DNA from 4 places in the Halobacillus sp. B23F22_1 genome. Region 3 is predicted to be linked to each of the others. Evidence: riboswitches for the same ligand, from Rfam matches in the RefSeq annotation. Region 3 holds a riboswitch; each other region holds the start of a gene.
What was found. A riboswitch is a leader RNA that binds a small molecule or an ion and turns the genes downstream of it on or off. The one in region 3 is predicted to bind thiamine pyrophosphate.

Region 1: linked by a shared signal. The riboswitch ahead of ACGTNH_RS15365 (YkoF family thiamine/hydroxymethylpyrimidine-binding protein) and the one ahead of ACGTNH_RS02100 (acetylornithine deacetylase) in region 3 are both predicted to bind thiamine pyrophosphate.
Region 2: linked by a shared signal. The riboswitch ahead of ACGTNH_RS17635 (thiamine phosphate synthase) and the one ahead of ACGTNH_RS02100 (acetylornithine deacetylase) in region 3 are both predicted to bind thiamine pyrophosphate.
Region 4: linked by a shared signal. The riboswitch ahead of thiT (energy-coupled thiamine transporter ThiT) and the one ahead of ACGTNH_RS02100 (acetylornithine deacetylase) in region 3 are both predicted to bind thiamine pyrophosphate.

The regions. Positions count from the first base shown of each region.
Region 1 covers NZ_JBIEKE010000003.1:60,065-67,995, forward strand. Annotated here, with positions in the region: gene ACGTNH_RS15350 (helix-turn-helix domain-containing protein) at 1-33, shown strand, start outside; gene ACGTNH_RS15355 (hypothetical protein) at 77-307, opposite strand; gene ACGTNH_RS15360 (solute:sodium symporter family transporter) at 373-1,959, opposite strand; TPP riboswitch at 2,295-2,398, shown strand; gene ACGTNH_RS15365 (YkoF family thiamine/hydroxymethylpyrimidine-binding protein) at 2,493-3,095, shown strand; gene ACGTNH_RS15370 (ECF transporter S component) at 3,092-3,670, shown strand; gene ACGTNH_RS15375 (ABC transporter ATP-binding protein) at 3,667-5,319, shown strand; gene ACGTNH_RS15380 (energy-coupling factor transporter transmembrane component T family protein) at 5,306-6,085, shown strand; gene ACGTNH_RS15385 (M24 family metallopeptidase) at 6,428-7,642, opposite strand; gene ACGTNH_RS15390 (GntR family transcriptional regulator) at 7,715-7,931, opposite strand, start outside.
Region 2 covers NZ_JBIEKE010000003.1:530,760-538,690, forward strand. Annotated here, with positions in the region: gene ACGTNH_RS17605 (beta-galactosidase) at 1-1,455, opposite strand, end outside; gene ACGTNH_RS17610 (LacI family DNA-binding transcriptional regulator) at 1,494-2,462, opposite strand; gene ACGTNH_RS17615 (ThiF family adenylyltransferase) at 2,835-3,851, opposite strand; gene ACGTNH_RS17620 (thiazole synthase) at 3,851-4,615, opposite strand; gene thiS (sulfur carrier protein ThiS) at 4,619-4,822, opposite strand; gene thiO (glycine oxidase ThiO) at 4,806-5,936, opposite strand; gene ACGTNH_RS17635 (thiamine phosphate synthase) at 5,933-6,529, opposite strand; TPP riboswitch at 6,637-6,749, opposite strand; gene ACGTNH_RS17640 (YueI family protein) at 6,879-7,325, opposite strand; gene ACGTNH_RS17645 (3-dehydroquinate synthase II domain-containing protein) at 7,411-7,929, opposite strand.
Region 3 covers NZ_JBIEKE010000001.1:419,066-426,996, forward strand. Annotated here, with positions in the region: gene ACGTNH_RS02090 (Type 1 glutamine amidotransferase-like domain-containing protein) at 1-420, shown strand, start outside; gene ACGTNH_RS02095 (metallophosphoesterase) at 597-1,637, opposite strand; TPP riboswitch at 1,883-1,987, shown strand; gene ACGTNH_RS02100 (acetylornithine deacetylase) at 2,074-3,363, shown strand; gene tenA (thiaminase II) at 3,363-4,046, shown strand; gene purT (formate-dependent phosphoribosylglycinamide formyltransferase) at 4,204-5,400, shown strand; gene ACGTNH_RS02115 (protein adenylyltransferase SelO) at 5,657-7,123, shown strand; gene ACGTNH_RS02120 (SDR family oxidoreductase) at 7,278-7,931, shown strand, end outside.
Region 4 covers NZ_JBIEKE010000002.1:903,798-911,728, reverse strand. Annotated here, with positions in the region: gene ACGTNH_RS12425 (universal stress protein) at 807-1,232, shown strand; TPP riboswitch at 1,302-1,402, shown strand; gene thiT (energy-coupled thiamine transporter ThiT) at 1,482-2,057, shown strand; gene ACGTNH_RS12415 (phospholipase D family protein) at 2,160-3,608, shown strand; gene ACGTNH_RS12410 (DUF1028 domain-containing protein) at 3,928-4,800, shown strand; gene ACGTNH_RS12405 (DUF2087 domain-containing protein) at 5,192-5,779, shown strand; gene ACGTNH_RS12400 (MFS transporter) at 5,844-7,034, shown strand; gene ACGTNH_RS12395 (methyl-accepting chemotaxis protein) at 7,103-7,931, shown strand, end outside.

The DNA.
Region 1 (7,931 bases), on a different contig from region 3:
CAATACAAAAAAAGCATCGTATTAAAAAAATGAGACCGTTTTGAATAACGGTCTCATTTTGAATCTACTTCAATGGTTACTGAGCGACATCATAATTAATCGTCATGATTTTTCCCGAATCTACAAAGTTTTCCAGTACGTCTCTTGAGAGCTGTAAAGCAAATTCGGTACGTTCAATTTTTTCACTTACTGCCAGTTCTTCCTCCTCTACATTTTCTTTAAGCCCTAAAGCTTCCTCGTGAAGTTTTCCTAACGTCTCGTAAACTTTATGGTAAAAGGTTTCAACTGTTTGATGTAAATCACTCATCCGTCCTGCCTCCATCTATATATCATTAATGTAAGTATATCAAATGAAGGCAAGAGTTCACTTGATTATAATATACCGGCTGGTGAAAACAGAACGTAAATCAAAATCATAGCCATTGTTGCTGCAATACCTACTGGATAAACGAGCTTCCATGGTTTCATATCTACTTTAGCTTTTTCTTCTAATACGAATGCTGTGTCACGAGGCCAGAACTTCCCGATTACTACCATTAATCCCGTACAAACGACGAACAAAACTCCTAAAATGTGCAAGAAATGAATCCCTGTATCCCAAAAGAGCTGAGTGATGGCATACACAGTAATAAATAGAAATAAAGAAATTTTTGCTGCAATCGCAGGGACTCGCTTCGTTAAATAGCCAACAATGAGTACTGTGAAAATAGGTACATTATAGAACCCGTTTACAATCTGCAAGTACTGGAAAAAACCTTGCGGGACTTTATCAATTAGTGGAGCAAGACACATAGCAAAAAGGGCTAATATGATCCCTACATATTTTCCTTTTCTTACAATCTCTCGATCTGGCGCACTTGGTTTAAAGTAAGGTTTATAAATATTTAAAGATATTAAAGTAACAGAAGAGTTTAGAGCTGAATTGAATGAGGACAAAATAGCACCAAACAATACAGCAGCAAAGAATCCAACGAGAGGAGTCGGCAAAACCTCCCCTACAAGCATCGGGTAAGCATCCGCAGATTCAATGTCGGGGCCAAACATATTGTAAGCAATAATCCCTGGAAGAATTAAAAACACAGGACCAAACAGCTTAAGAAATGCGGCAATTAATACCCCTTTTTGACCTTCTTTTAAATTTTTAGCTGCGATCGCTCTTTGCATAATATGCTGAGCTGTTCCCCAATAAAATAGATTAACTAGTAACATTCCTGTGACCATCGTACTAAAAGGTACCGGACTATCTGCACCTCCTATTGAATTTAACTTCTCAGGAGAGTTTTCCATGATTGTGTTGAACCCGCTTCCAATCGATCCATCACCTAATGCATAAAGACCAAGAACAGGAATGAGCAGCCCGCCTAATAACAAACCAACCCCATTAATAGAGTCCGAAACAGCTACGGCTTTAAGTCCGCCAAAAACAGCATAAATGGAACCTACAATTCCAATTGCAAATACGGTTATCCATAAACCAGCTGTTCGACTGACGCCTAACACTTCAGGGATATCAAACATTCCATTGATAGCTACTGCACCAGAGTAGAGAATCGGCGGCAGTAAATTAAATACGTAACCAAACAAGAATAAGACTGTCACAATCTGTTTAGTTCCAAAATCATATCGATCTTCTAGAAAGTCAGGAATCGTGGTTATACCGCCTTTTAAATATCGAGGAAGCAAGAAAAAAGCCACGATTACTAAGGCAATGGCAGATCCTACTTCCCACCCCATAACCGCCAGCGTATCTGTAAAGCCCTGCTGGTTTAATCCGATAAGCTGCTCGGTCGATAAGTTTGTCAACATGAGAGAACCTGCAATTACCCAGGCTCCGAGGTTTCTTCCTCCTAGAAAATACCCGTCTTGTGAAGCCAGGTTTTCTTTACGAGTAAGTAGATATGAAATGAGGGCAACCATTCCTGTAAAAAACAAAAACGATAAAATAGTCAGTGCATTCATCTATTCTCTCTCCTTTTATGTATGCAGTATCAAAGTTGTCGCTAACCTATGTATGCGTTTTAATACTTGTTGTACATTCTATCTTTTAATATGTAAGCGATTCAATGGTAAAAATATAATTGAAAAATGCACTTTTTTGCTTTATTAATGAATTAAAAATCGTTTCTTTGCTCCCATTTACAAGCTGGATAGTAACTCTTCAATGCTTTATAGTATTTTGATAGATTAGAGAATTCACTTTTTTGCTCTACAGAGGATCTATCACTTTAACAGTTTACAAATATCGTTTCTTCGGCTACCATAAAAACTGAATCACTTAAACTGCATAACATTTCGTCAAGCACTAGGGGAGCTGTGTCACACGGCTGAGAGGAGAAGGCTCCGACCCTTATTACCCGAACTAGATAATACTAGCGTGGGGAAGTGCAGTCGACTTTCGTAGGTATTATTATAAGTAAAGCCTTATTCGATTGTAGACTGCATTCCCATGGGATGCAGTTTTTTTGTGCTTCAAAATCGAAGGAGGGAAAAGAATGAACGAAAAATGTGAAAATTCACGTGTTGCAGGGTGCTCCTTTTCGGTCCACCCCATGTCTGATCACTTTATTAAACATATTCTTGATAGCTTAAAAGAGGTGGATACATCGAAGGTTTGGCTTCACACCGATAATGTAACAACAACGATTCGCGGAAGAATGGAACAAGTATTTGATGTGACAAAAGCGATTTTGCTTACAATTGCGAAAAGCGGGGTTCACGTGGCTTTTCAAGGAACGTATTCGATTGGCTGCCCGGGAGATTCCGCTGGGGATGTGTATATGGCGGAAACCAGCGAACGTGCAAATGAACACTTCGTTCACACGATTCAACAGCCTATTGCAGCTAAGTTCTCACTCTATCCAATGGGCGGTGGTAACTATATGGATACGATTTATCAGCAGATTGAACACATGAAGGAAAACGGAGTAAATGTTTCACCTGCTCATTACTCCACCAGACTGGACGGGGATACGAATCTAATTTTCACTGGACTGGAAAACGTTTTTCGTGAAACGGAACAAAACGGCTCTTCCCATACGGTCATGACAGTAACGGTTTCAGCCAACAGTCCTTCAACAAAGGAGAATGATGCATGAAGAACTGGAGACTAAAAGAAATTGTTGTAATGTCAGCCTTATCAGTTGTGTTCGCTGTCGTTTATTTAGCTTTTTTACCTGTAGGAAAAGTACTCGTAGGTTTTTTCGGTCCAATTGGGTATGATTTCATTTTCGGCATTTGGTTTATCGTTTCCATCATTGCTGCCTATATTATCCGTAAGCCTGGTGCCGCATTTTTATCAGAAACGATTGCAGCCACTATCGAAGTTCTGCTTGGGAATGCATTAGGACCTATGCTTATCATAACCGGTATAGTTCAAGGCTTAGGTGCGGAATCGGCATTTGCAATGACGCGATATAAATACTACAACGTGCAAACATTAATGCTCGCAGGTGTTATGGCAGCTGTCTTCAGCTTTGTTTGGGGATATTTCACGTCTGGTTATGCTGCTCTCAGTTCTGCCTATGTGTTAGCAATGCTCGTGACCCGGATGATTAGCGGAGCCATTATTTCAGGACTGCTAGGAAAAGCATTAAGTGATGCGTTAGCAAAAACCGGGGTTCTCTCAAGTTTTGCTCTAGGTAAAGAACAACGAAGGAAGAAAGCCGCATGAGGAAAGAAATAATTCAAATAGACAACCTTTCTCTCTATTATGAAGAAGAGGAAACTCCAGTTATTAAAAACCTTCATTTCAACGTGAAGGAAGGAGACAGTATGCTGGTTTTAGGTCCAAGCGGCTCTGGGAAAAGCTCTCTTATACAGTGTTTAAATGGACTTTTTCCAAGAGAGCTGGATGGTCATATGGAAGGTCAAGTCACCATTCACGGAAAAGATTCACGCCATTATAAACCCGGTGAAATTAGTAAGCATGTTGGAGTGGTCTTTCAAGATCCAGAAACCCAGTTTTGTATGTTAACCGTTGAAGATGAAGTAGCCTTTGGTCTTGAAAATTTACGTACGCCTCCGGATAAAATGGAAGCAAAAATAGAAGAAGCTTTGCATCTTGTAGGATTAGGTGAGGAGAAGAAAACGCCTATTGCTACATTATCAGGGGGGCAAAAACAGAAATTATCATTAGCTTGTGTACTTGCTATAGAACCAGAAGTTATTGTCTTAGATGAGCCAACAGCCAATTTAGACCCTGTCGCAACTAAAGATTTTATAGACATTCTTGCTCATTTAAAAGAGGAGCTTAACCTTACTCTTATTGTGATTGAGCATCAGTTAAGCGAATGGTTCCCATTGCTTGAACGAGTTTTTATTTTGCAAAAAAATGGTGAACCTCTTTATGACGGTCAGATTCGAAAAGGGATTGAGAAGCATAGTTCCTCTTTACAGGAGCAAGGCATTTGGATGCCGATAGCTTCCAAATTAGCCATTGAGCACAAAATTCCTTATGTTCAATTTCCGTTAACTTTACGAGAGCTAGTCTCTCAAACACATGAGCACCAGTTAACACTTGGAGAAAATGTCAAGACCCAGGAGCGAGGGAAAAAGATCTTGGAAGCGAATGAAATAACCTGGAATTCGTCCCGGAAAACGATCATCCATTCCCTCAACCTCAGTATTTACCAAAACGAATTCATCGCAATTGTCGGGGCAAATGGCAGTGGAAAAACTTCGCTCAGTCGTTTACTTGCAGGTATCACGCAGCCCTCAAGCGGTTCCCTTATGGTTAATGAAAAGAAGCTCAATCAATGGAAGGAACGAGATTTATATCAAAAAATCGGATATGTGTTTCAAAATCCAGAGCACCAATTTATTACTGATTCCGTGTATGAAGAAGTCGCTTTTGGTCTTCGCCTCACAGGGGGATCGAATAGGGAGATTGAATCAAAATGTGAGGAGATTCTCTCTGTCTGTCAGTTAGCCCACGTAAAAAACAAAAATCCATTCACACTAAGTCAGGGTCAAAAAAGGAGATTAAGTGTAGCATCTATGATTGTGAGTGACCAATCTCTTCTCATACTTGATGAACCAACATTTGGGCAAGATGCCGGGTCTACCGAGAAACTTATGAATTTACTGCAGCAAAAATACGAAAGCGGCACCTCCATCCTCATGATTACACATGACATGGATCTCGTTGATCACTATGCTACACGCGTACTTGTGATGGAGGCTGGTTCTTTATCCGCAGACATTCATCCATCCGAATTGTGGATGCAGTCTGATTTAAACCACCATCATTTAGATTATCCTTCTCGTAAAAAGCTTGCGGAACTTTTTAATGAAAAGGAGTCATCTTATGTACCTTCATAATGTTAATCCAAGCATTAAAGCACTAACCATCCTGGGGCTGGTTTTTGTATTGGCTTTTCTTTTTGATCCAATTACGCCTCTCCTGTTTATCATTTGGACCTTATCAATAACCATGATATTTGGCTCATTCCGAAAAAAATATTATTTTCTTTATTTTTTCACCTTTTTTATATTTGCTGCCGGCATGCTTTGGTCTACGATTGCCTTTGCTGATACACCAAATAATCCGGCTGACCAGGTTACATTGGCTGGCTGGGAGGTTCCGAAAGAAGATTTGTTCGTCGCAATTTCACTATCGTTACGAATCCTGGCGTTTGCAACGCTCTCTTTACTCTTTATTTTTACAACAAATATGGTTCATTTTATTTTAAGCTTAATCCAGCAGCTAAAACTCCCGCCTAAATTAGCTTACGGTATTTTAGCCGGGTATCGCTTTTTGCCATTAATGAAAACAGAATTTCAGCAAATTAGAGCAGCTCATCGCATACGAGGGATGAATCAAGCCAGCTCTTTAAAAGAAAAAATAAAACAGTATAAGCGCTTTGTCATCCCTCTGCTTGCTGGTGCAATCCGCAAGGCAGAACGAACAGCAATTGCTATGGAATCAAAAGGGTTTACAGGCGATAGAAATAGAACCTATTACCGTAACTTATATGTAACTAAGAAAGACTGGCTGTTTCCTATCATTATGTTTACTGTACTAGGCGGGTTAATCACGCTGTCTATTATCTTTAACTACTTTGCCTGGTACAACGGCCAATTTTAAAAAAGTGGTCTGTGTAGAATTTAGCTTTCACGCAGACCACTTTTCTTCTCACTTTTAAGAGAATTGCGCCTTCTATTCCTTCATAAGTTAACCGTTCGTTTCACATTAACTGTAAAAATAACCATCGCATTTTATAACATACGAATGGTTTCATTATTGTTCACTCCTTGAATTCCACAATCAGCGTCCGGTGGTGACGCCTCCGGGGAAATAGCGAGCAGAAGATCCACTTAGTCAATTGAATTTTTGAACAGGTTAGCTGAGGCCGGGCTCACGGCAAGCGTTCACTGCCAAGTTATCCAATCGACTGCCTAACAGAATTACGTTGATATCCTTGGTTTCCTATTTCAATAATCTTTGTTCAAAAGGAAAGTCAGAGAAATTTTCTACGCCATCCTTTGTAACGAGAAGCTGCTCCTCCAGCTTAACTCCTTCTTTTCCTCCTGGAGAACCAATATAACTTTCTACCGAAAGAACCATATTTTCTTCGATTAGACCATCATATCCCTTTTCTTCAAAGTCCTGCGGATAAACAATATACGGATATTCTCCGCTAAGTCCTGTGCCGTGTGCCACAGTAAAGTAACGGTTAGGGAAAAATTCATCTGGAATCTGCCAGCTCTTCTCTGCATACTCTCTAAATGTCATTCCAGGTTTTAATAAATCAATATTGTATTGAATCTGCTCGTAAGCGACTTGGTACAAACGTTTCTGTTCATCACTTGGCTCACGATCTCCACAATAGAACGTGCGGCTAATATCTGTAAAATAACCGAACGGTCCATTCATATCGGTATCAAAAGCGACTAATTCACCTTCATTAATTACTTTATCACTACACTCTTGAAACCAGGGGTTTGTACGATCTCCAGAACTTAACAGCCGTGTCTCAATATAATCGCCGCCTTGAGCAATATTCGTTTGATGGAGGTAAGACCATAATTCATTTTCAGTAATGCCGGGCTTCAGGGCCTTCTGCATCCGAATCATACCCTCTTCCGCTGTTCGTACAGAGATTTTCATCGCTTCTAACTCTTGTTTATTTTTTATACTGCGGGCATGCTCAATCGGTTCTTGTCCATCTTTCACTTCGATGCCCAATTTAGCTAATTCAATGGCCCCTACAGACGGGATATAATCAACGGCCAGCTTTTTATTATCCCCCGCATGCTGTCTCATTAAATCTTCTATTTCTATCGCCCACTGTCCGGCATTATCATATAGATTATCTCCAGATGCTACATATGATAGAGTAATCGCTGGACGTACTTCATCAATTGTTTCTATTCCCTCCGATAAATGCTCACAGTTTGGAAAGTCAAACAATGTCACAGGACCATCAGTTGGAATAAAAACATATCGTGCTGGATTTCTCAGCATAAACACCTGCATGTTTCGGCTTCCTGTCGCATAGCGCAAATTTACTGGATCAAAAATGACGATGCCGCCGTACCCCAGTTTCTTCAACTGCTCTCTTACTCTTCCTAACCGGTATTGCCTCATGCGAACGAGGTCAATTTGAGTCTTATCATGACGGATACTTTGTAATTTACCCATCTACATCCTCCCCCTAAGGTAATACTTTTACGTTACATATTACAATAAGATAAAACTTATTACAATAAGATATTAATTTCCTATTTCAATTCTGTAGTGAAAAGAAGTTGGCAGATATTTCGTTCGGCTGTATTCAATCGGCATCTGATCCATCCCTAGCGTAATTCGTTCAATATCAATTAACGCTTCACCTGGTGTGATACCAAGCAGGTCTGCTTCATACCTAGTAGCATTACAGGCGGATACATCTTCTTTAATTGTAGAGTAGTGAATATTGTGCCTGCCAAGG
Region 2 (7,931 bases), on a different contig from region 3:
TAAGGTCGGTACTTCATTCACATTGATTCGTCTGTTATCTTGAATGTTCAAGCTATCATAAACGATTCGATTGACTCTTAGTCCTTTAGCAACACCATTATAGATATTTAAATCTCTCTCAAATTGAAACGTTTCAATTAAAGGTGAAGAAAAAAGATTACTATATTCTGTGGCGTAGTAATCAGGGTAAAATGCAAAGCAGGTCTGGGTCGTCTGTTTAGCATTCATAAGAGGCTTTTCAAAGGTTCGATACATCTGTCCTAAATGCTGAATCACATCAAAATGTGGTTTCTTTTCACCAGAAGCAGTCAATGGCGCCTGCCACTCATGCCTTCTACCGTTCAAACCAATATCTTCATAGTTTTCACCGCCGACAAACATGTAGTAGTTCACAGCATTCATTCCATTCGCAAAACAGAGACGTGTTGTCAAGTCGAATGTACTAGGCTGAAGCCTTGGCTTATCAGACGCTGATCCTCCCTGGAATTCAGCTGAGAACAGCGGCTGATCCGGGGATTGAATCGCTTTTGTAAATGAATTGGCGAGGACGATATCCACATAGTTATCGAATTCAATATTGCCAATGTAGTAATCTCCTGCGACAAGCGTGTCATCCATTTTCGCCGCTTCCATCAGCTGCGCGATGCCAACAGGATAACGTGTTCCTCTTTTTAAAAAGTCAATCGTATGAAAGCCGTGAATATTAATAATAAAAGGAACCGAGATCCCTTCTATTTGAGCGAGTGATTTTAAATGCTCGAGATACAAGCGATAATGCTTACGCATAAATAGGTAGTATTCGTGTTTCAACTTTTCCGCCGGCCGTTCTCCCGTATGCTTTTTCATGTGCTTGATTGAATCCTCTTTGTTGACTTCGTTATCTTCTAAGTATTGCTCAAATTGCTGCTTTGTTACGTTATTATAATCACCTTGATTGGTCACCCAGTGAAACATTCCAACCTCATTATCAAGCTGAAACATGATAACAGGACCGCCGTAAGCGATTTGAAAAGGCTTAATTACAGCACACACAGAATGATACCAGCTCTCCACTTTCTCTAAAAAAGTCGGGTGCATGTAGCTGACAACTCTCGTCGGGTGGCTCTCTCCCTTCTCCGTTAGCGCCAGAACTTCCGGATAATGGTCAATTAACCAGGGCGGCACCCCGTGATCAACAATCTCTGCCATCACATAAGGGCCAGGCCGGACTAAACAGTACATATCCTCTTCAGCCACCAGCTGTAAGAAGCCTTCAAAATCACGCTCTCTCCTCGTCACTCCTGTCAAATCTATGGATCCTTCCTCGTATTCATGAAACACCCACGGCACATATGTGCTGATCATATTAATACCTGCATCCTTCACCTGGTGGATACGTGCTCCCCAATCTTCTTTAGGAATACGAAAATAATGAAGCTCAGCACCAAAAAGTACGGTTTCTTTTCCATTAATCATAATCTTTTCTTCTTTTACTTGAATTTTTTCATCCCCCCTTAGCTTGATTGACGTGGAACAAACTCAATGGGGATCTCCCGTTCATTAAGTTTAGGGTTTTTTTCCAGCATATCGAACAGGGTTTCTGCTGCCATTTGCCCCCACCGTTTTTTTTCCACGCGTACTGTTGTTAAAGCCGGCTGGATGTATCGAGATAAATCAATGTCATCAAAGCCGACGAATGCAATATCTTCAGGCACCTTTAATCCTATCTGCTGAACAGCTTTAATTGCTCCCATTGCCATTTCATCGTTAGCTGATACAAAAGCCGTTGGAAACTCCTTGTTTGCTTCGAGGAACTTATTCATACTAAGCAGTGCGCTGATTTCTGTAAAATCGGCTCGGATTAAATCGGAGTCCTGAAACTTCAACCCTCGATCAGCGAGCGATTCTTTAAACCCTTCTAAGCGGCTTTCTCCATCGAAGGACTCTTTAGAACCGGCGATAAACCCAATACGCTTATGCCCTTTTTCTACTAAGTGATTCACCGTATCTTCCATTCCAAGCTTATTCGGTAACAACATCTGCTTCACATGCGGGTTTACTAATTCGCGGTCTAATACTACGATCGGAAACTTGTCACTCGCCAGGCCGTTCAACAATTCGTTGCCGATATGATAGTTAAGAATAATAGCCCCGTCCACATAACGTTCCAGCAGCAAACGATGCTTATGATCCGATGCGCATACGACCATTTCGTATCCTCTCTTAATGACCGTATCTTGAATTCCTTCTAACAGTTCATTAAAAAACGGACCTGTGAATCCACTCAAGAAGAGTCCTATAATGTTTGTCTTGTTTTTCTTTAAATTTTTGGCATTTCCATTAGGACGATAGCCAAGATCTTTAGCAGCCGCCAGCACCTTATCCTTTGTCGGTTTAGTTATCAACTCACTCCCATTCATGACATAGGAGGCGGTGGCAACACTCACTTCTGCTTTCTTTGCAACATCTTTTAACGTGGCCAAGTCTTCCCTCTTCTCTTACCTTATAGATACTAAAATAAATTCATTGAAACGTTTCAATAAAAATTATAACTAATAGTGAAAGCGATTACAATATATTTTCTGAAATTTTCCACAATTACTTGCTGGAAATTAATGGACCATACTAAAGAAGGACATTAATACAAGTATTCTATAATATTTCCCCCTAATTCTGGGGAATCGAAGATCCGGCAGGAAATCGTAATTTGTTTTCCGGGGAAGCTGAGACCGAGTTTATAGAAAGCGAAGTACTTTGAGGGAGCGATGGTGTACATCCTTCTTAAAGAATAAATAATCCGAAATGATTCGATAGAATCGTCCGGATTATTTATTCAATCTCCCCCCAGCTCGATCTTATGCACCGATATATCGCTGGTACAACTTCTTCGCTTCCTGCACATCCTCCGTCCCATGAATCAATGTTCTACCGTCTTTGAACACCACAAAACGTACGTCCTCGACATGAAACATGAGCAAATCACCATTTCCTTTAACCCTTTCAGTTAAAGGCTTTAAGTGGCGGCTCAATTCCGATAGAGATAGTATAGATAATTGGGAAGGTCTAACTTGAACGGTGTTTCTTCCGCAGAGCATGGCTGTCCTTAAACCTTTCACCTTCTTTAAATAAGGATAAACGGCCTTACTAGAACAAGAAGAACATTCTTTATCAATAAGCTTACTAACATTAATGGAAGAATACTCACGACCCCACACATCAACATAAATCATCTCTTTAGACATCGCGTGCCCAGTAAGAAACTTCAAGCATTCCGCTGTTTGATAAGCGGCTGTCATTTGGACAGCCGGCCCAATAATTCCTACGGTATCGCATGTGCCTCCTTCTTGCGGCAAGTGATCGATAAGACAGTGCAAGCAGGGCGTTTTCCCTGGAAATATAGGGAGAACGATCCCATAGCTTTTCAAACATCCGCCATACACCCACGGCACGTTTAATTTTGCTGCAACGTCATTAATGACGAAACGCGTCTGAAAATTATCAGTACCATCGATTAAAAAGTCCACTCCCTCAACCAACGTCTCGGCTGTTTCCTCTTCAAATTCCTGAGCCATCCCGTAGACTTCAATATCGGAGTTGATCGCGCGCAAACGTTGTTCAGCTGCTGAAGCTTTCGTTCGTAAAGATACCGCATCTTCTTCTGTATAAAGCTGCTGGCGGCCAAGGTTGCTCCACTCGATGTAATCACGGTCGATAATTGTGATTTTCCCAACACCGGCTCGCGCCAGCATTTCGGCATTTGCACCTCCCAAGGCTCCGGCTCCAACAATGAGTACGTGCTTTTGAGAAAGCTGATCCTGTCCCTCACGACCGATTGGAGCAAAACGTTCTTGGCGGGAATAACGTTCCGACATCAACCGATCATCCCGCTTTCCGGACTGCTTTTGGACGCGTATGTTTTTCTAGGAATTCTGCCCGCTTCATAGCCCAGGCGTCCGGACTCAATCGCCAGCTTCATTGCTTCGGCCATTCTTACAGGATCCCCGGCACCGGAAACCGCTGTATTTAATAAAATCCCATCAGCGCCAAGTTCCATTGCATAGGAAGCATCACTAGGCGCGCCGATTCCCGCATCTACGATCACAGGGATGTTTGATTGTTCAATGATAAACTGAAGATTCAGTGGGTTTACAACTCCCTGACCAGAACCGATCGGAGAAGCTCCTGGCATAATGGCATGGACACCCTCCTCCTCTAAACGTCTCGCCAGCACCACATCATCGGACGTATACGTAAGGACGGTGAACCCTTCTTCCAGAAGCTGTACCGAAGCTTTCATCGTTTCAAAAGGATCCGGCAGCAGCGTCTTATCACAGCCAATCACTTCGACCTTAATCATATCGCATAGTTCCGAAGCTTTGGCTAAACGGGCAATTCTGACCGCTTCCTCCGCCGTTTTCGCTCCTGCTGTATTTGGGAGCAGAGAATATTTTTCCAGATCAAGCTCTTCTAATAAATTCGGTTCCTTGGAATCAAAAATATCCATCCGTCTGACGGCAAACGTTAAAATCTCAGTTCCAGATACATTGACCGCTTCTTTTTGACTGGTGAAATTCGGATATTTACCTGTCCCTAGCATTAGGCGTGACTGAAAGGTGTGCTCTCCAATTTTTAACATTACTTATCCTCCTCCTACAAAATGGACGATTTCTAAATGGTCACCATCGGCTAGTTTCGTGTGTTCATAGTCCGTTTTCTTCACTATTTCTTTGTTATGCTCTACGACTGAAATCTTCTTTTGAATGTGATAGCTTTCCAGCAGCTCAGCAATCGTCGCCTCGTTTTTTGGAAACTCTATCGAACGACCATTAACTTGAATATTCATAAGTCCACTCTCCTTTCTCAGCTAAGCGGCTTGGGGAAAACAGTTCTTGGATGGAGGGATCAATCGGTTTCTTTGTGATCTGTTTTTCGATAAGCTGCCCCGTAGCCGGAGCTAAAAGAATACCATTTCGGTAGTGGCCCGTTGCAAAGTATAGATTCGAAATGAAAGGGTGCTCTCCTATAACCGGGACCCCATCTTCTGTACCTGGCCGGATCCCAGACCAGAAGTCTTGAAAAGCTGCCTCCTTCCACTCCGGGAATAGGGAAAACAGTAGGTTCATGAGACTGGATAGCCCGCCCACTGACGTATTTGTAGTTTTGTCGTCAGGCTTCGAGGTAGCCCCAATAATGCAGCGTCCATCTGGCTTTGGAACGACGTAAAAATCGCGGAAAAATAAAGCTTCGTTAAAATAGTTTTCTCGCAATTTTATCGAAAAACTTTCACCTTTTGTCGGAACGATAGGATTAGGCAGGCCTGTCGTTTCAAACCACTGGCCGCTTTCCGCTCCGGATGCGACCACAACATGCTCGGCCGTAAGTGAACAGCTATCTAGATGAACAGTGAAACTTCCTTGATTATTTTTAACACGCAAGACGGTACGATCCTCCAGCAAATCCCCGCCATACAGTAATGCCGCTCGTTTAAAAGACTCGCAAACTTGACGCGGCTCGACATGGCCATCATCTTTCATAAATAGCGCGCCTGATGCTTTGTCCGAAAGAGAAGGAATACGATCTATTGGAGTTTCCAGCCATTCCAAGTTTCGAAAAGTTGATTTTTTCAAAAGTAAAGCTTCTTTCTCTTCATCTTTTACAGCGATTTCCATCATTCCAAAGTGTGAAAGGCCGATATCAATAGACGTAAGCTCCCTTAATTCTTGAGCTAATCCCGTGTACATATCCCTGCTCTTTTCACAAAATTGATGATACTTTCCGACGCCTTCATTTTCCGTATGAACACCAAGCATACCTGCTGCAGCTTGTGTGGCTTTTCCTCCACTCGCTTGTTTCTCCACTACAGCTGCGTGAACGCCGCTTTTATTTAAATAACAAGAAATCGAATGACCGATAATACCGCCGCCAATAATCAACACATCGCAGTGGTTATTCTTCAAGTCTTAGCCTCCTTTTGGTATTGTCGAGCCGCTTCAGCAGGGGCAGATGCGTTAATAATTCCTGACATCACAGCCGCCCCCTTCGCGTGTACTGCATGTAAATCCTTCACTTTCTCAACCGTAATACCTCCAATGGCGATGACAGGGATACGAAGAGTAGAAGTCAACTCCTTCAATTCTTCCAATCCTCTCGCCCTTTTCCCTTTTTTACTATCCGTAGGAAAAATGTGACCGAACATGACATAATCTGCACCCTCTTCCTCCGCTTGCTTCGCGGCCGATAAAGAATGAACAGCCTGCCCTACCTTTAAGAATGGGTAAGATTCCTTCACCTCCTTAACCGTGATACCTTTTTCCGGGAGATGAAGTTGATGAACACCCGTCATACAGGCGATATCTGCACGACTGTGAATCCATAGTTTCTCCCTTGGTATCCCCTCAGCTATTAATTCTTTTATTAACGTCAGATATTCTTGAGGAGATTTTTGCATTTCTCTTACTAAAATGGCATCAACGAACGGCGCCATTTCTTTCATCACCTTTCTCAAGTGAGTTTTTTCCAATCGACCATTCGTTACAGCAGTAAGCCTCATTACGTCCCTCCTTCCATTTAGACTTTAAAAAATGCCACTTTCCAGGATAGGAAAGTGGCATAGCTTAGATAGAAGAACGTGTAGAATATAGATCACTCTATATTACGTCAGTCATTCGGTCACTTTCCTCCGCTGGTATTGAAGCCAGTTCAGGTTCAAAGAGTCCCAAAGTTGTACTTTGATCTCAGCCTTTAATTAAAAGGCACCCCTAGTGCATCACTATTAAATTTTGGAAATGATTTGGTATTTACTTTACCTTATTTATCATCCTCGGTCTATTAAAAACTTCAACTTTTCACCTATTGATACTTAAGACCTACTTCTTACTAAAGCTCGGCCGACTGTTCTATCAATTAGAGCTTTTAAACAGTGACTTCAGAAACCCTTTAACTCCACTGTTTTTATTTTCTACTTCTTTAACTTCTTTTTTCTTTTTCATGTGGATGTTTTCTTTTTCTATTGCATAATCCACGTAAAGGATAGCTCCGATATCTGTATCTGACTCCTGATTGGACACTTCGGTGTGATGAATAGAGTGTTGGTCTGCCAATTGTCTATAGGGTTTGCGGAAACGGTAGCTTACTTCTCCATTCAACAGAAGCTTGGCATCCTTATGCCGCTTCATTTCCTGGGACAACTCTTCAATCCCGGCCTCTTGCATCACCTGGCCTTTCATTAATATTAGAATGATACGCTCTCGGAGAGTGCCCAGGTACCTTTTACGTTCCCCTGGTTTCGTTTGTCGGGTCCCGTATATTCCTTCTTGCAAATATTCATCTACATTTGTTTTCTTCATCATAATCACCTCATCTGCTCTGTTCCTATTATCCATCCTAAATCATAGTCCATTCAAAAAAGCATGAAAGGAGAGGTGCTTTCATCTATTTCTCCACAATTTCTTCATCAATTCGCTGACCTAAATGCCGTCCTGGCTCGTCTCGTAATCCCATCACTTTTTGTCCCTCTTTTACATCCAATATTGAGATTTCTCCTTCGCTTTCCTCTTGTAAATAAACACTGGAGGAGTTTTGCAAAGTGGCTGAAATCGTTCCATCGCTGCTTTTACACTCCACTCTTACAAATGGACGTTTCTCTATTTTCACTCGCCCAATTGCAACCTCCCGCTCTTCTTCACCCGAAAGTATCAGCTTCTCACCCGGGGTTAACTCATGAAGATAATAGGTTTTACCGGATTGATACAAGTATTGATGAAAAGAGCCGCAATTGATGCGAAAAGGTCGAGCGGGATAATCTTTAGATTCACGGTTTTCAGCCAAGACTTTTAAATATCCATGCCCTGTGTTTCCAATGTATAATCCGTCTGATGAGTATAAAATATCGATAAAATCTAAACAGACTCTCCTTCCTTCTCCAATTTCCTCTATTTTTGTTACCTCCACAA
Region 3 (7,931 bases):
ACAAAAAATCTTTTAGTGCTTTGGAAGGAATGGGGGTTGGATTCCATTTTAAAAAATGCGTGGAATCAAGGAATTATCCTGTCGGGTGTAAGCGCAGGTTCGATTTGCTGGTTTGAAGAAGGGGTTACGGACTCCTATGGAGATGGGCTTGAACCTCTATCATGTTTAGGGTTATTAAAAGGGAGTAACTGTCCTCATTACGACGGTGAACCTGAGAGGCGTCCGTCCTACACTACATTAGTTCATGAAGGAAAACTACAGCCTGGCATTGCAGCAGATGATGGGGCAGCTATACATTATATTGATCAGGAAATAAAGAGAATTGTAAGTTCGCGTCCTAACGCTCGGGCTTATCATGTTTCCTTTCATAAGGTAGTGAATGAAAATGAACTTCCCGTCACCTATTTAGGTAGAACATAATGAGGCTGTACCTAATTAAATTATTGTGTCAAAAACCGAAAAAATTGAATTGCGGAAAGCTAAGTATTTTGAAGGAGTGATGGTGAAAGTTCTTTCTTGAACATTAATCAACCGAACGGATTTCAATAGAATCGTTCGGATGATTGTATGCGTAATTCAGGTATATCGCAGATTTATTATGTTGGATCATTACTTTCATTCAGTGGAAGTTCAATTACAAATTCATCCTTCCCTGGATAGTCTTCAGTATCGTAATAATTATAGTTATCCATGTAGGGGGAATAGGTCTTCACATAAATTTTGTTTTCTTCTGGACTTACATGCAGTAAGCGCATATATCCTTGGCCGCCATCCGGTCCTCCTTGATAATTAGCAAATAGTTGGTGAACGCTGCGGTCTGGCATGCCGTCACCATTATCATCAATCGTGTCGACCCTTGAGGCTGTACCGTAATAGTGACCACTGAGAGTAACAGCTACATTTTCATTAGGTGTAATAACTTGTTCAAATAGTTTTTCCCCGAGTCGGCTCCGTTTTCCATTTGGTAATAAATATTGATGGAGGTTAAGAAAAGCTGTATGCTCCGGGTATTTCTGTAATACTTTATTGACCCAGTCAATTTCTTCTTGGTCAATTCCCCAGCTCATGTATATCATAATAAAATTATTGCCATTAACGTTTAATATATCATAGTGTCCTCGATTGTTTTTATACGAACCACCATAGTAAGAGTGATTCTCAAATTGGGATTGTCCAAAATACTTCGAAAATGTACTATAGTCTTTGTTTTTTAAATCGATATCATGGTTACCTGCCAACATTCCATATGGTATGTCTTCATTTTCCAGTACATTCATTGAGTCAGCGGCATGCTTCCATTGAGTTTCATCGTCCCAATTGTGGACGATATCGCCAGTATGAATGACATAAGGGATGGAAAGTTCGTTTTTCTTCTCTGCAATCCAGTTCACCATGGCTTTATAAATGTGCGGATTCCGTTTTGAGTAATACTGCGTATCTGACATCCAGACAAACGTATAGTCATCATCCGTTTGTTTCTCAAGCGGCTGGTTAACCATTTGATAGCTTCCGTTTGCTGGTTTATGAGCAGTATCCGGGAGGGAAGGGGCGGAGGCAACGTTGACCATTAAGAAATTGAAAATAAAGACAACAATACAGAGTGCAGCGGTCATCACAATTCTTGATTTCTTACCCACTTCTATCCCTCCAGTTTAAGTAGTGTTCTTGTTGTTAAATGTGGTAAGTTGCACTTCATTTTCATTTCATTGAAATAATGGAAATGCTTAATCTGTAGTTTTTCTTTTTGTAAGGTTTCTTATGCGAAGTCAGATAAATTATTAGACAGATAAGAGTTTAGGTGATCGGGGAGTTAACTGTGCGATAAGCCTTCTTGTTATTTTGGCAGGAATGTGTTCTAATAATGACTAATAAAATAATTCAAATTCTTCACTAGGGGAGCCGCAACTCGGCTGAGAAAAGCAGGAAGCTTTGACTCTTATAACCTGATCTAGATCATACTAGCGTAGGGAAGTGAAGCGGGCAGTCACTCTACATACCATTTGAAATTCTTATGAAAAAGCTCGCTCCTTCTTTTCAGGAGCGGGCTTTTTTCGTGAAAAAAGGAGTTTTTATATGAATAATGAGTTATCACAATTACTGCAGGAAGTGAACAGAAGGGAAGACGAGCTGCTGCGATTATTAACTGATTTGGTAGCATATCCAACTTTAAGTCCACCTGCGCGAAATGCTGAGAGTGCACAAGAGTATGTCGTTCATCAATTGAAAGAACTCGATTTTACGATTGATTCCTGGGACCTTTACCCTGGAGATCCAATCGTGGTAGGTACGAAGAGGGGCAGACAGGAGAGTCAAGCCAAAAGTCTCATCATCAATGGCCATCTTGATGTAGCAGCTATCGAAAAGAATGAGAACTGGGCGTATGACCCGTTTGAATGTAAAGTGACGAAAGATAAAGTATTTGGACGCGGAGTAGCCGATATGAAAGGTGGGATGGCCGGGGTTCTGTTTGCTATGAAGCTGCTTCACGAAAGGGGAATTGAACCTAATGGAAATATTTATTTCCAATCTGTCGTTGGCGAGGAAGTGGGAGAAGCCGGGACTAAGTCTTGTTGCGAAAGAGGCTATCAGGCTGATTTAGCTGTGGTCGTAGATACAAGTGATTGTAATATTCAAGGGCAGGGAGGCGTAATTACAGGATGGATAACCGTTGAAAGTCCTCACACGTTTCATGATGCAAGCAGACGTTCTATGACCCACGCTGGCGGGGGACTGCATGGGGCGAGTGCGATTGAAAAAATGATGAAAGTGATTAATACTTTGCAGGATCTTGAAAAGCACTGGGCGATAACTAAATCTAGTCCCGGTTTTCCCCCGGGTTCAAACACGATCAACCCAGCCGTTATTGAAGGAGGACGGCACCCTGCATTCGTAGCAGATCGATGCAGACTATGGATTACGGTGCATTATTATCCTGAAGAACATTATGAGGAAGTGATCCGTGAAATTGAAGATTACATCACTTATGCAGCAAAAGCCGATCCCTGGTTAAAGGACCATCCCCCTCAATTTTCTTGGGGTGGCTCGTCAATGATTGAGGAGAAGGGGGAAATCTTTCCTGCCTTTTCAGTAGACACTAGTCATAACGGGGTTCAAAGGTTAGCTGAAGCTCATCATTTTATACATGACGTCCCGGTAAGCTATTCAATGTCTCCGACTGTAACAGATGGAGGATGGTTATCAGAAGCAGGCATTCCAACAGTTTTATACGGGCCGGGCACACTAGATCAAGCCCATGCTGTTAATGAATCACTTGAAAGGAAACAGCTTCTGCGATTTACGAAAACGATGATTGCTTTTTTATTTGACTGGTTTCAACATTTAGAAAGAAAGGATGAAACATAATGTTTACTGATAGACTTTACGAAAAAGCTAAGCCGATATGGGATCAGTATCTCGAACACCCTTTTGTGAAAGGTATTGGTGATGGAAGCTTAGAACTTGAAAAGTTTAAGTTCTTCATGAAACAGGATTATTTATATTTAATTGATTATTGCCGGGTTTTTGCTTTAGGAAGTGTAAAAGCAAATCAATTAAAAACGATGACGATGTTTGCGGAGATGCTGCATTCTACATTGAATGAGGAAATGGAACTTCATCGAAGATATGCAGAAAGAATTGGAATTGGCCGAGAAGAACTGGAACACACACAACCCTCTTCTACGCTTCTAGCCTACACAAGTTACATGCTGAACAAGGCGCAGCAGGGGTCAGAAGCGGAGGTTGCAGCCTGTGTACTAGCCTGTGCGTGGAGCTATAATGAAATAGGCTTAACATTGAATCAAAAAGAGGGAGCTAGTGAACATGAGTTCTACGGGGATTGGATTAAGATGTATGCATCAGATGAATTTACTGACCTTGCTGAAAATATGAAACAGCTTATGAACCAGCTTGCTGATGATAAGCCAGAACGGGAAAAAGCTCACCTTGAAGAAATTTTTCTTCATACGAGTAAATTTGAATACTTATTTTGGGAGATGGCAGAGACGATGAAAATGTGGAAGGATGATTCGGATTTTCACGAGTGACCTGGCATCCCTGCCATTCATTTTTAAAATGAAATAACATGAACAATGTGTGATAAAATTTAGAAAATGTTCGTGATTTCACCCATGAACCCTTGATTTTTCTTAAGGTATGACGCTAGAATAACTGTAAAGCAAAACGTTCAGGAGGGGTTACATCGTGTTTGGAGCACCGAATCAGAATTATGCTAAAACAATAATGTTATTAGGAGCAGGAGAACTAGGAAAAGAAGTAGTTTTAGAGGCTCAACGACTAGGGATAGAAACTATAGCCGTTGATCGTTATGATGGAGCACCTGCCATGCAGGTGGCTCATCGTTTTCACGTGACTGATATGCTCGACGGTGAAAAATTACGCGCGGTGATCGAACAGGAGAAACCAGATTTAATAGTTCCTGAAATAGAGGCCATTGCGACAGCAACACTGCTGGAATTAGAGCAGGAAGGATATAATGTCATCCCGACTGCTTACGCCACCCAACTGACGATGGATCGTGAAGGTATCCGACGTCTGGCAAGTGAAAAATTACAACTTCCGACAGCTAAATACGAGTTTGCCAACTCACTGGATGAACTAAAAGAGGCAGTTGCGACCATTGGTACCCCTTGTGTAATTAAACCAATTATGAGTTCTTCGGGAAAGGGGCAAAGCCTATGTCGAACAGAAGCAGATATGGAGCGTTCTTGGGAGGAAGCCATTAACAGTGGACGGGGAAACAACACCCGCGTAATTGTAGAAGAGTTTGTTCATTTTGATTCGGAAATTACGCTGTTAACAGTTCGGTCTTCAACGGGTACATTTTATTGCCCTCCGATTGGTCATCTTCAACAGGACGGAGATTATATCCAATCATGGCAGCCTCATGTAATGAGTGAGGAACACATAAAACAAGCAGAGTCAATTGCGAAAGAAGTTACCGATGAGATTGGTGGTTACGGGGTCTTTGGAGTAGAACTCTTTATTACTTCAGACGGGGTTTACTTTAGTGAAGTGTCTCCAAGACCGCACGATACAGGCATGGTAACATTAGTAACACAGGATTTATCAGAATTCGCGCTTCATGTGCGAGCGATTTTAGGATTACCGATTGAAGATGTAGAGCTTGTATCTGCAGGTGCAAGCTACGCAGTCAAGTCAATGATTGAGTCCAGGGACTATCAAATATCCGGTGTTGAAAAAGCTTTAGAAGTTCCACACACTCAGTTACGCTTATTTGGAAAGCCTTCTGCCAAGTTAGGCCGCCGCATGGCAGTGGTACTTAGTAAAGGTAATGATATTGAAAATGCTTGCAATCAGGCGAAGGATGCAGCATCCCGTATGGAAGTAGTAAATAGGGAGTATGCAGACAAAAATTAGTTGAACGGTTTAATAGAGCGGGCAGATCTGAGCGGACAGATTGGGCCCGTTTTTGTGTCTCTGTAATTTAGTTATAAAATACTTCTATAGGGGTAAATAACAATAGAAGAACAATTTCCTTTTAACAAGGGGTGTAAGTGTTCTATATGGAAGTTAATCGCAACAGATAATTTTTTCCTTACTGTGCGATGATATATTGATTTTTGTAGAAGAATAGAAGTGGGTATCACATGACAAACCAAACAAAGGAGATAAGATGATAAAGAATAAAGAAATAGGTTGGAATTATGATAACAGCTATTCTCGTCTTTCAGAGACATTTTTTGAAAGTATTGATCCATCCCCTGTAGATTCACCAAATTTAGTCATTTTTAATCACTCATTGGCCGAATCTTTAGGGTTGAATGCAACGCATCTGCAAAGTCAAGAAGGAGTAAACATGCTCGCTGGAAATGAGGTGCCAGAAGGTGCACGGCCGATTGCTCAGGCATATGCCGGCCATCAATTTGGAAATTTTACGATGCTGGGGGATGGACGTGCAGTGCTGATTGGCGAACAGATTACGCCCTCTGGTGAACGTTTTGATATTCAGCTTAAGGGGTCAGGGAGAACACCGTATTCTCGCGGGGGCGATGGCCGAGCATCCCTGGGACCGATGCTGCGTGAATATATCATTAGTGAAGCCATGCATGGCCTTCGTATTCCTACGAATCGGAGTCTCTCAGTAGTAACAACTGGAGAGTCTGTGAGGCGTGAAACCGAGCTGCCTGGGGCCGTTTTGACTCGTGTGGCTGCCAGCCATCTTCGTATAGGTACTTTTGAATATGTGGCAAGGTGGGGGAGTGTAGAAGAGCTTCGCACGCTTGCTGATTATGCAATTCATCGCCATTATCCTGATATTGAAGATAATGAGGAGCGCTATCTTGCTCTATTTGAAGAAGTGGTTAAGCGTCAAGCTTCACTGATTGCAAAATGGGAGCTTGTCGGCTTTATCCATGGGGTGATGAATACGGATAATATGACGATCAGTGGTGAAACCATTGATTATGGCCCGTGTGCTTTTATGGATGAATATGATCCGAAAACGGTATTCAGTTCCATTGATGTGCAGGGCCGATACGCTTATCAAAACCAGCCGCCGATTGGGCAATGGAACCTTGCTCGCTTTGCAGAAGCTCTATTGCCGCTGCTTCATGAAGAACAAGAAAAAGCGGTAGAGCTGGCCGTAGAAGCCCATTCGAAGTATGAGAAGCTCTATCATGATCACTGGATGGAAGGGATGAGAGATAAGTTAGGTATTCATAATGAAGAAGAACAGGACGAACCTTTAATTGAAGACCTTCTTCGTATTATGGAAAAGCATCGTGCTGACTTTACAAACACATTTCGTGCTTTAACTTTAGATAAACCTGAAAACACGCCAATGAAAGGCACGACTGAGTTTAGTAATTGGTATAATCAGTGGCAGGCGAGATTAAGTCGTCAGGATGCCTCAAAAGGTGAGGTTTCTCAATTGATGAAAAAATCGAATCCAGCGGTTATTCCTCGTAATCATCGCGTAGAGGAAGCACTTGAAGCTGCCGTAGCAAAAGAAGATTACAGTGTGATGGAACGGTTGATGAATGTACTATCAGATCCCTATGCGTATTCACCTGAGCAAGACGAATACGCTGAATTACCCGAGCCATCCGGTCAGCCGTATCGAACGTTTTGCGGCACTTGAGGAGAGAAGTACCTGTTCCTTTTAGGAAGCAGGTACTTTTTGTTCAAGGAGCCTGTTCATTTTTCAATAGGGTCTATTCTATTGGGAAGTTTTAGAAAAAACGGTGGAGGGTAATCTCTTTAATACGCTGCTATTTTTTGAGGAGGAAAAAGGAATGAGCAAAACGATTTTTATAACCGGCGCAGGCACAGGTTTAGGCAAAGGAACAGCGATCGGCTTAGCGAAAAAAGGCCACCGTGTGATTGCGGCTGTTGAAATTATTTCACAAATTACAAGTTTACGTGAAGCGGCTTCGGCAGAGGGTGTTGAATTAGAAGTCATTAAATTAGATATTAAGAGCAAGCGTGACCAACAATTGATTGACGAGTACGACTATGATGTCTTTGTAGCTAATGCAGCTATAGGCGAGGGCGGCCCGATTGCTGAAATTCCAGTCGACCGTGTTCGAGACGTTTATGAAACAAATGTATTTAGTACGCTTGAAAATGCTCAGATTGCTGCGAAGAAATTTGTAAATAAGAAACAAGGCAAAATTATTTTTCTAAGCTCAATTGTTGGCATCGTTGGTATGCCTTACTTGGGCGCCTATGTCTCTTCAAAGCATGCGATTGAAGCGATTGCGAAAACGATGAAAGCCGAGCTTGAAGAATTTGGTGTGCAGGTAGCTACGATTAACCCCGGACCGTTCGAAACCGGCTTTAATGATCGGATGTTTGAGGAGAAACATAAATGGTACGACGAAAATAAAAACTTTACGCCTAGAGAATCGATTGCAGAAACCGAGCAGATTCTTGACCAGCAGTATGAT
Region 4 (7,931 bases), on a different contig from region 3:
GAAACGACTCCTTTGCCGCGGGCGAATGGTGTGCCTTTTCGGGCTGTATTCCGCCCTCCGGGATTACACCTTATTCCCATTTCCTGCAGGATTCTCGCCGTTTCCTCAATCATTTAATCAAGCTGTGTTCTTATGAAAGCAGCGTCTGCAAAAGGCCATTCACATTACAAAGGTTATTCCATTTTGGTCAGAGGAACGGAAAAAGTGCCGGCCCCTGCGGGAGGAGCAGACAGGAGAGGCACCGGAAATCGCAGTCGAGCAGACTTTCGGCCTGCCCGGCGGAAGCGGCGCTTTTTCCTTTTCTCCAGACTAATGTAGGAACCATAAGAGACAACGTGTACATCTAACCAGGCTTTTTCAACTACCTGTAATACAAGTTGGTAGAGAGGACTATAAATGATCTGTTTGTGGTTTAATTTATAAAATGACTTGCCAAGAAGGATTGAGAACGCCTTTTCTTACCTGAAATCCTCACACTACCAGTTTTTTTATTGCTCCTTTCATCACCCGGGAAATAATTGGCTTTCTCACCTTTCCTTCTCATGCGTCTTAATAGATTATTGGATGAAAAAATCTGTTTTGCTCCCTGCCTGTATACTAACAAATAGAGGAAAATATTAAGCAAACAATTGCGAATGAAGAATTTCTACGGAGAGAAACCATACCGTCTGATAGAGTTAGAAAGACCGCATGGCATATGATAGAGACGTAAATCGATCCTTATTATGGAAATCACCAATATCAATGATACGAGTATTCATTATTGAGTGAAAATTAAGTATAATGAAGGTGAGGAGGGGGTTGTCATGAATAAAAAAATACTCGTACCTTTTGACGCATCACCTAGTTCGCTCCGTGCTCTTCAGTATGCCGTTCCGTTTGCGGAAGAGGTAGGATATGAATTAATCATTTTAAACGTGCAGTTCGACTATAATACGAGAAATGTTCGGAAATTTGCAGGGCAGCATCAAATCAAGCAGTACCAGGAAGAGGCTGCACGACAATCCTTTGAAACAGCGGAAGAATATTTAGCTGACTATGAGGTGACTCCTACCTTTAGAAAAAGGATAGGGATTCCCGATCAAGTCATTCTCGAAGAATCAGCAAATGAGGACGTTCGTTTAATTGTAATGGGAACGCGGGGAGTAGGACGTGTAAAAGGCGCCATCCTTGGGAGCGTAAGTTATAATGTGCTGCAATCTACTAAAGTTCCTGTTACCATTGTGCCCTGACTGTAAAGTTTGTCAGGATTCTAAACATCATTTATAATGACCATATAGCAAGAAAAGCAAACGAAATATGAAGCCTTCAAGGGGAGCCTCAGTGCTGAGAGTGAACAATATGTTCTGACCCTTCGAACCTGTCAGTTAATACTGGCGTAGGGATGGTGGCTTTTTTGATGGCGATGCACGGGATTCCTCCATCAGGAAGCTTCCCTTTGGCATTGCTTTTTTTGTGTCTTTAAAAGGAGAGATGCAAACATGAGAAACATACGAGTGTTATTTTTAGTAGAAGCGGCCATTTTTTCTGCTTTAGCCATATTATTGGATGTTTTACCGTTTTTATCATTTAAGTTATGGGCCCAAGGTGGATCAGTTTCATTTGCAATGGTACCTGTGTTCATTATGGCTTTTCGCTGGGGCGTAAGTGGAGGGGTCACCACAGGCCTGTTGCTGGGCTTCTATCAAATATTAATCGGCGCTTATATTGTTACACCTGTTCAGACCATTCTTGATTATATTGTAGCTTTTGGTGTTATTGGACTGGCCGGTATGTTTGCCAAGCCGGTTTGGGAGGCAGCAGCTGCACGGCATTACAAGCGGTTAGTCACCTGGATTGTCATAGGGGCATTCGTAGGCAGCTTATTCCGCTTTATAGGCCATTTTATCGCTGGAATTGCTTTCTACGGAACAATGGCGCCTGAAGGCACACCCGTTTGGCTGTATTCTTTAACGTACAATGGTGGCTACATGCTTCCCACATTTATTTTATGTTCGATTGTATTAGGGTTATTATTTGTTCAACGACCATCTCTGCTAATACAGCGAGCATCATAATCAGGCAGTTCGCGCTACCCGTGGCGCGGCCTGTTTTTTTATTCCAGGTTTCGTCGTTTCCTATTTAGTGAATCATATAAGATAGCTAAGAGGGGGCACGAGATGAAAAAACTAAAAAACCTACATAAGAAAAAGTGGTTTTGGGGGCTTGTTGGATTTAATATTATTCTTGCGTTTGTTATAGCCTTTCACACGTCGTGGAAGAGTCTTCCTGAAGGGATGGCTTACGAAGGCCAATACCGCAACGTAGAGGATGTCGAATTTTATAAAGATTTGACTTATGAAGACGAAAATGGAGAAGTCGTTCATGAACTCGAAATATTCGAGGAGATGTTTGATACGATCGCAGAGGCGGAAGAATTTATCGTCATCGATATGTTTTTATTCAATGGATATAGTGATGATGGAGAAAAATTTCCAAACATAGCTGAGGAACTGACCGATCGTTTAATTGAACAAAAAGAAGAGCATGAAGATTTACAGGTCGTCTTTATTACTGATGAAATTAACACTGTTTATGGATCCTATGAATCAGAAGAAGTCGATCGATTGCGTGATCACAATATTGATGTCGTCCTCACGGATTTAAATCGCTTGAGAGATTCTAACCCCGTGTATTCAAGTATATGGAGAGTGTTTTTCAGCTGGTTGGGCACGAGTGGAGATGGATGGATTGCTAATCCATTTGCTAGTGAGGCCCCTGACGTCACCCTGCGCTCTTATTTAAAATTATTAAATGTAAAAGCTAATCATCGAAAAGTGCTTGTCACTGAGGATGCAGCGATGGTATCCTCTGCAAACCCCCACGATGAGAGTGGATTTCATGAAAACGCAGCTTTTAAAATGACCGGTCCCATTATTAAGGACATATTAGAAGCTGAAGAAGCGGTCGTTCGTTTCTCTGGAGAAGCTGATTATCCAGAATATGAGAACATGGATTTTGGTGAAGAAGAAGGTGCTCTGGAAGTTCAATACATTACCGAGCAGAAAATAAAAAATGCCGTACTCGAAGAGCTGGAAAAAGCAGAAGAAGGAGATCGTGTATGGCTTGGTATGTACTACTTAGCCGATCGTCAAATTATTGATGGTTTAGACAAAGCTGCTGATCGTGGAACAACGGTAAATATTGTGATGGACCCTAACAAACAATCGTTTGGACATGAGAAGTCAGGCCTTCCTAACTTGCCAGTCGCGGCTGAGATGAATAATTTGGCTAATGACAACCTAAACCTCAAATGGTACGACGTGAACATGGAACAATTTCATTTAAAAACGTTGTATGTTGATCGTAAGGATGAAAATGTAATTGTCAGCGGATCAGGTAACTACACGAGAAGAAACTTAGCTAACTTGAATCTAGAAGCGGATGTAAGAATTAAAGGGGGGCCGGATGAAGAAGTATTTACTGAAGTGAATGATTATTTCACAAAGATATGGGAAAATGAAGACGGAAATTATACGGCCGATTATGAGGAATACCAGGATAATTTAAGCACTGTTCGTTACTTGACGTACCATTTACAAAAATGGACTTGGTTTACTACGTATTAATCGAACGAAATGAGAAGAAAACGTATAAAGCGAACTCGTCCGAACGTAACAATTCAACTACGTTCGGATGATTTATGTTAAATCACATGTACGGCACACCGTCAATATACTCTGCTTCCAGTGGCCACAGCCTCAGAATCCTCGGTGGAAAAATCAATTTCTTGAAGGAGCTTCAATTCGTGATGTGTTCCTACAGACGTCTTCGCATTTTAATCATGCTCATAATCTGCGTTTATTGAATCATTGCTCTACTTATACTCCTGCCTCTTTTTTTGTGAAAGGTTTTTATATTATTCTGTCGAATTAAAAGGAGGAAGGGGTGGTGGATTTGAGTAAAATTATTGCAACATTTTCTATTGTAGGAGCTGATCCGGACACAGGTGAAGTAGGTGTAGCAGTCCAATCTAAGTTCTTAGGAGTGGGTGCTGTGGTGCCATGGGCGAAAGCTGGAGTAGGTGCAGTCGCTACTCAGGCATTTGCGAATCCTTCTTATGGTCCAGATGGCTTGAAATATTTACGTGAAGGTCTATCTGCTCAAGAAACGGTTGATAAACTAATTAAACTCGATGAAGGGGCAGTCCACCGGCAAGTTGGAGTGGTGGACGCTGAAGGAAATGCAGCTACTTTTACGGGTGAATCTTGTTATGAATGGGCAGGAGGCGTAACAGGCAGACATTACGCTGCGCAGGGAAACATTTTAGTTAATAAAGAAACGGTTACTAAGATGGGTGAAGCATTTGAAAAAAGGAAGGGCAGCCTGGCTGACCGTCTGTTGGAAGGATTAAAGGCAGCACAGAAAGCTGGAGGAGACAGCAGAGGGAAACAATCAGCTGCCCTATACGTTGAAAAGGACAAAGCAGGTTACGGTTCGTTAAGCGATGTATTGGTAGACCTTCGGGTTGATGACCACCGAGAGCCGATCGAAGAACTACAACGTATTTATAAATTACATCAATTGTATTTCGCAAAATCCAAGCCTGAAGAGATCGTAGTCTTAACAGGAGCCTTGAAAGAAGAAGTAGCCGCTCAGTTAAACAAAGCAGGTTATTTAAATTCGGTTAAGGCTGACGAGCAAGAATTTTTTGAAGGGCTGACAACATTCCTTCATACAGAGAATTTCGAAGAACGAGAACAAGAACGAGGCTATATTGACACAAAAGTCTTGGAGTTTTTAAAGCAATTGAATGCGTAAATAGAAATAGGCCTGAAAAAAGTTTTATGACTGTGGACATGGAAGCATCATATAGTGCAAGACATGCTGAATTTTCTAAATGCAAAAATTGTCATCGGAAAAGGGTTTTAGGAAATGCTGAGATTTCTATGGGAGAGAAGAATAAGGGGTGACCCAGGAGGCCGTAGCCCGGGGGACCCGTCATTCACCCAAGGAAAGGAAGCGTTTTCTAAAACCCTTTCCTCTTCCTAATGCAAGAAACCTTTACATTCCTTAGGTGAAAAATACTTGTAGAGGAAACTGTGGTGGAGCTAAAAGCTTATAATTGTCTTCATAAAATATTTTGACAAAATAGTGTAGTTAGATTACTATCTAATTAGATAGTAATCTAACTTATGAGAGGGTGAAAATTATGCAATTAGATAAAATGGTTAATTTCTATAAGTCTGTCGGGGACCCCACGAGATTACGTATTGTTTCACTACTGAAAAATGGTCCTCTCCACGGACAGGCAATTGCTCACAAACTCGGTTTACGAGCTCCAACTATTACTCATCACATAAAAAAACTTAGAGAAACGGGTATGTTATATTCTCGACGAGATAAAAATACGATTTACTATTATTTAGACGAGAAAAGATTAGAGTTTATGGCTACAGCAATTTTAAGGCTGGGGGGAGATGAAGTGAAGCAGAAAGAGCTTGATGTTACTGATTCAGAGCAAGTGAAAATATTGCGTAACTTTGTGAACCAGAATGGTACGCTGCGTCAAATGCCGAGTCAGTTAAAGAAAAAGCTTGTAGTTCTTTCTTACTATGTTCAAGGCCTTGAGAAAGGGAAAATCTACAGCGAAAAAGAGATAAACGAGTACATTAAAGAATTTTATAACGATTTTGCGACAGTCAGACGAGAGTGGATTATGCAGCAATTCATGTATCGAGAAAACAATCAATATGAACGAAACCCAGAAGAAATGTGGCCTGTTGTAGTTAAACGGTAATGCCTGGCGGTACTAAGCCAGGTTCATTTTTTGTGATCTAATTAGATATATATCTAAGGAGTTTGTGAACTATGGGAATATTTGTTCAATACCCTTCCTACCTTTATTTATTTCGTGCTGGCATTGTGAATGGAATAGGGATCGATTCAGTCAAGTTGCCGTACTGGCACTTGTTTTAGAAATCACAGGGTCAGGAGTTCTAGTAGGCTTTGTTATGGGGATAAGAGTGATTCCTTATTTATTTTTTTCACTACTAGGCGGAAAGCTTGCTGATCGGTTGAATCGACGACTGTTAATGAGCGTAACAGATTTAATCCGATTTCCATTTGCTTTAACTTTTTTATATATTGAAACCACTGACCAATTATGGATTCTTTATATAGGGGTTGTCGTATTATCCTGTGGAGAAGCGTTCTATCAGCCAGTGCGGAAAAGCACCATTGGTTCTATTGTTAAAAAGAATGATTTATCAAAAGTAAATGCTCTAGAACAAGTAATAGTAGGAGTGGTTCTTATTTTAGGGTCAGTATCAGGTGGTGTCGTTGCTTTTCTCTTAGGCGGAAAAGTCTCGTTTATTTTAAATGCCGTGTCATTTCTAGCCGCTGCTTTTTTTCTTAGAAGGCTGCCAGATGCTCCAACTACTCCATCGAATATAAATAAGGAATCAGGCGTAGTGAAAAGCTGGGGTCAATTAGAACTAATCGTTTGGATTGTTATTATCATTCAACTATTAACTTCTATGACTGACGGAATATTTAATGTGTTAATCAGTTTATATGGGGCCGAGACATTTCAACTGGGAGATTTAGGGATTGGTCTATTATATGGAGCTTTAGGTGCAGGGCTCGTCCTTAGTTTTTATATGACAAGACTAATTAAAAAGAGGGTACTGGTGTTGGCCGTTCTTGCTGTTGCTATGGAGGGTGTCCTGCAGATTACAGCAAGTGTCTCCCCATCGATCTGGGTGGCTGCGATTATTTTTATCCTTATATCTGCGGTTGGTGGAGTAAGTGCGGCTTGTCTAGACACGGTCGTAATGAGTCGAACCAAGAGTGCACACCAAGGCAGAGTTTTTGGACTATTAGCATCAGTGACTAATATCCACTTAGGGTTATCAATGGTGGCTGCAGGTGTCCTTGTGGACCTTTATTCACCGCGATGGCTGGGCATGATGGGAGGTTTTTTGAATATTGCTATAGCACTATGTGTCGCCTTCCTCTTTATAATGAAAAAAGGTTTTGGCAGAAAAATCTAGTATTCTATAAAAAAGTTTACGAATTAAACCGATATAGAAAGGAGTAGTTACACAAAGGGGGAAGCAAGTTGAGAAAAGAAAAAACAGGGATCAAAGATTTTTTTACAAAAAGAATACAGCGTCAGTTTCTTTATCCATTTCTATTGTTAATTTTGTTAACTGGAGTTGTAGTAGCTGGAACAAGTTATTGGTTTAGTTTAAACAATACTACTTCAGCTATGACGGATAACGTAGAGCAACAGATGGAATCGATGAGCGATTCATTTGATACGTTGTTTGACAGCATTAGTCACAATGCAAATCGATACGCGGAAGACGAAACACTACAAAGTCCAAATGAAAATAGTGAAGATATTTTGAATCGCTTTGGAGAGACTCAAGCAGCTAATCCTTATATTTTAAACATTTACATGGGGGAAAAAGAAACGCAAAATATGTTTATTTATCCAGAGGCTGACTTAGGAGATGATTATGACCCTACCACTCGTCCATGGTTTACCTTAGCAGAAGAACAAGCAGGTGAAGTCATCTGGACAGAACCTTACGAAGATGCAGCGACTGGGGATACAATTGTGAGCGCGGCACGGGCCATTGAACAAGATGGTGCCACCTCCGGGGTGTTCGCAATTGATTTTACCGTTAATACGTTGTTTGAAATGATTAATGATGTAAAAGTTGGTGAAACCGGGAATGCTATGCTTTTAAGTGATACGGGGGTATATCTTGCTCACCATGACGAAGAGTTAATCGGCACCAGCGCTGAAGGAGAACCATTTTATAAAGATGTGATGGGGAATGAATCTGGCTCCTACCAATATGATGACGGAGGCGAGCAAGCCGTAGCTTATGCAACCAACGAAAAAACGGGATGGAAGATGGTAGGAACAGTACAAGTGT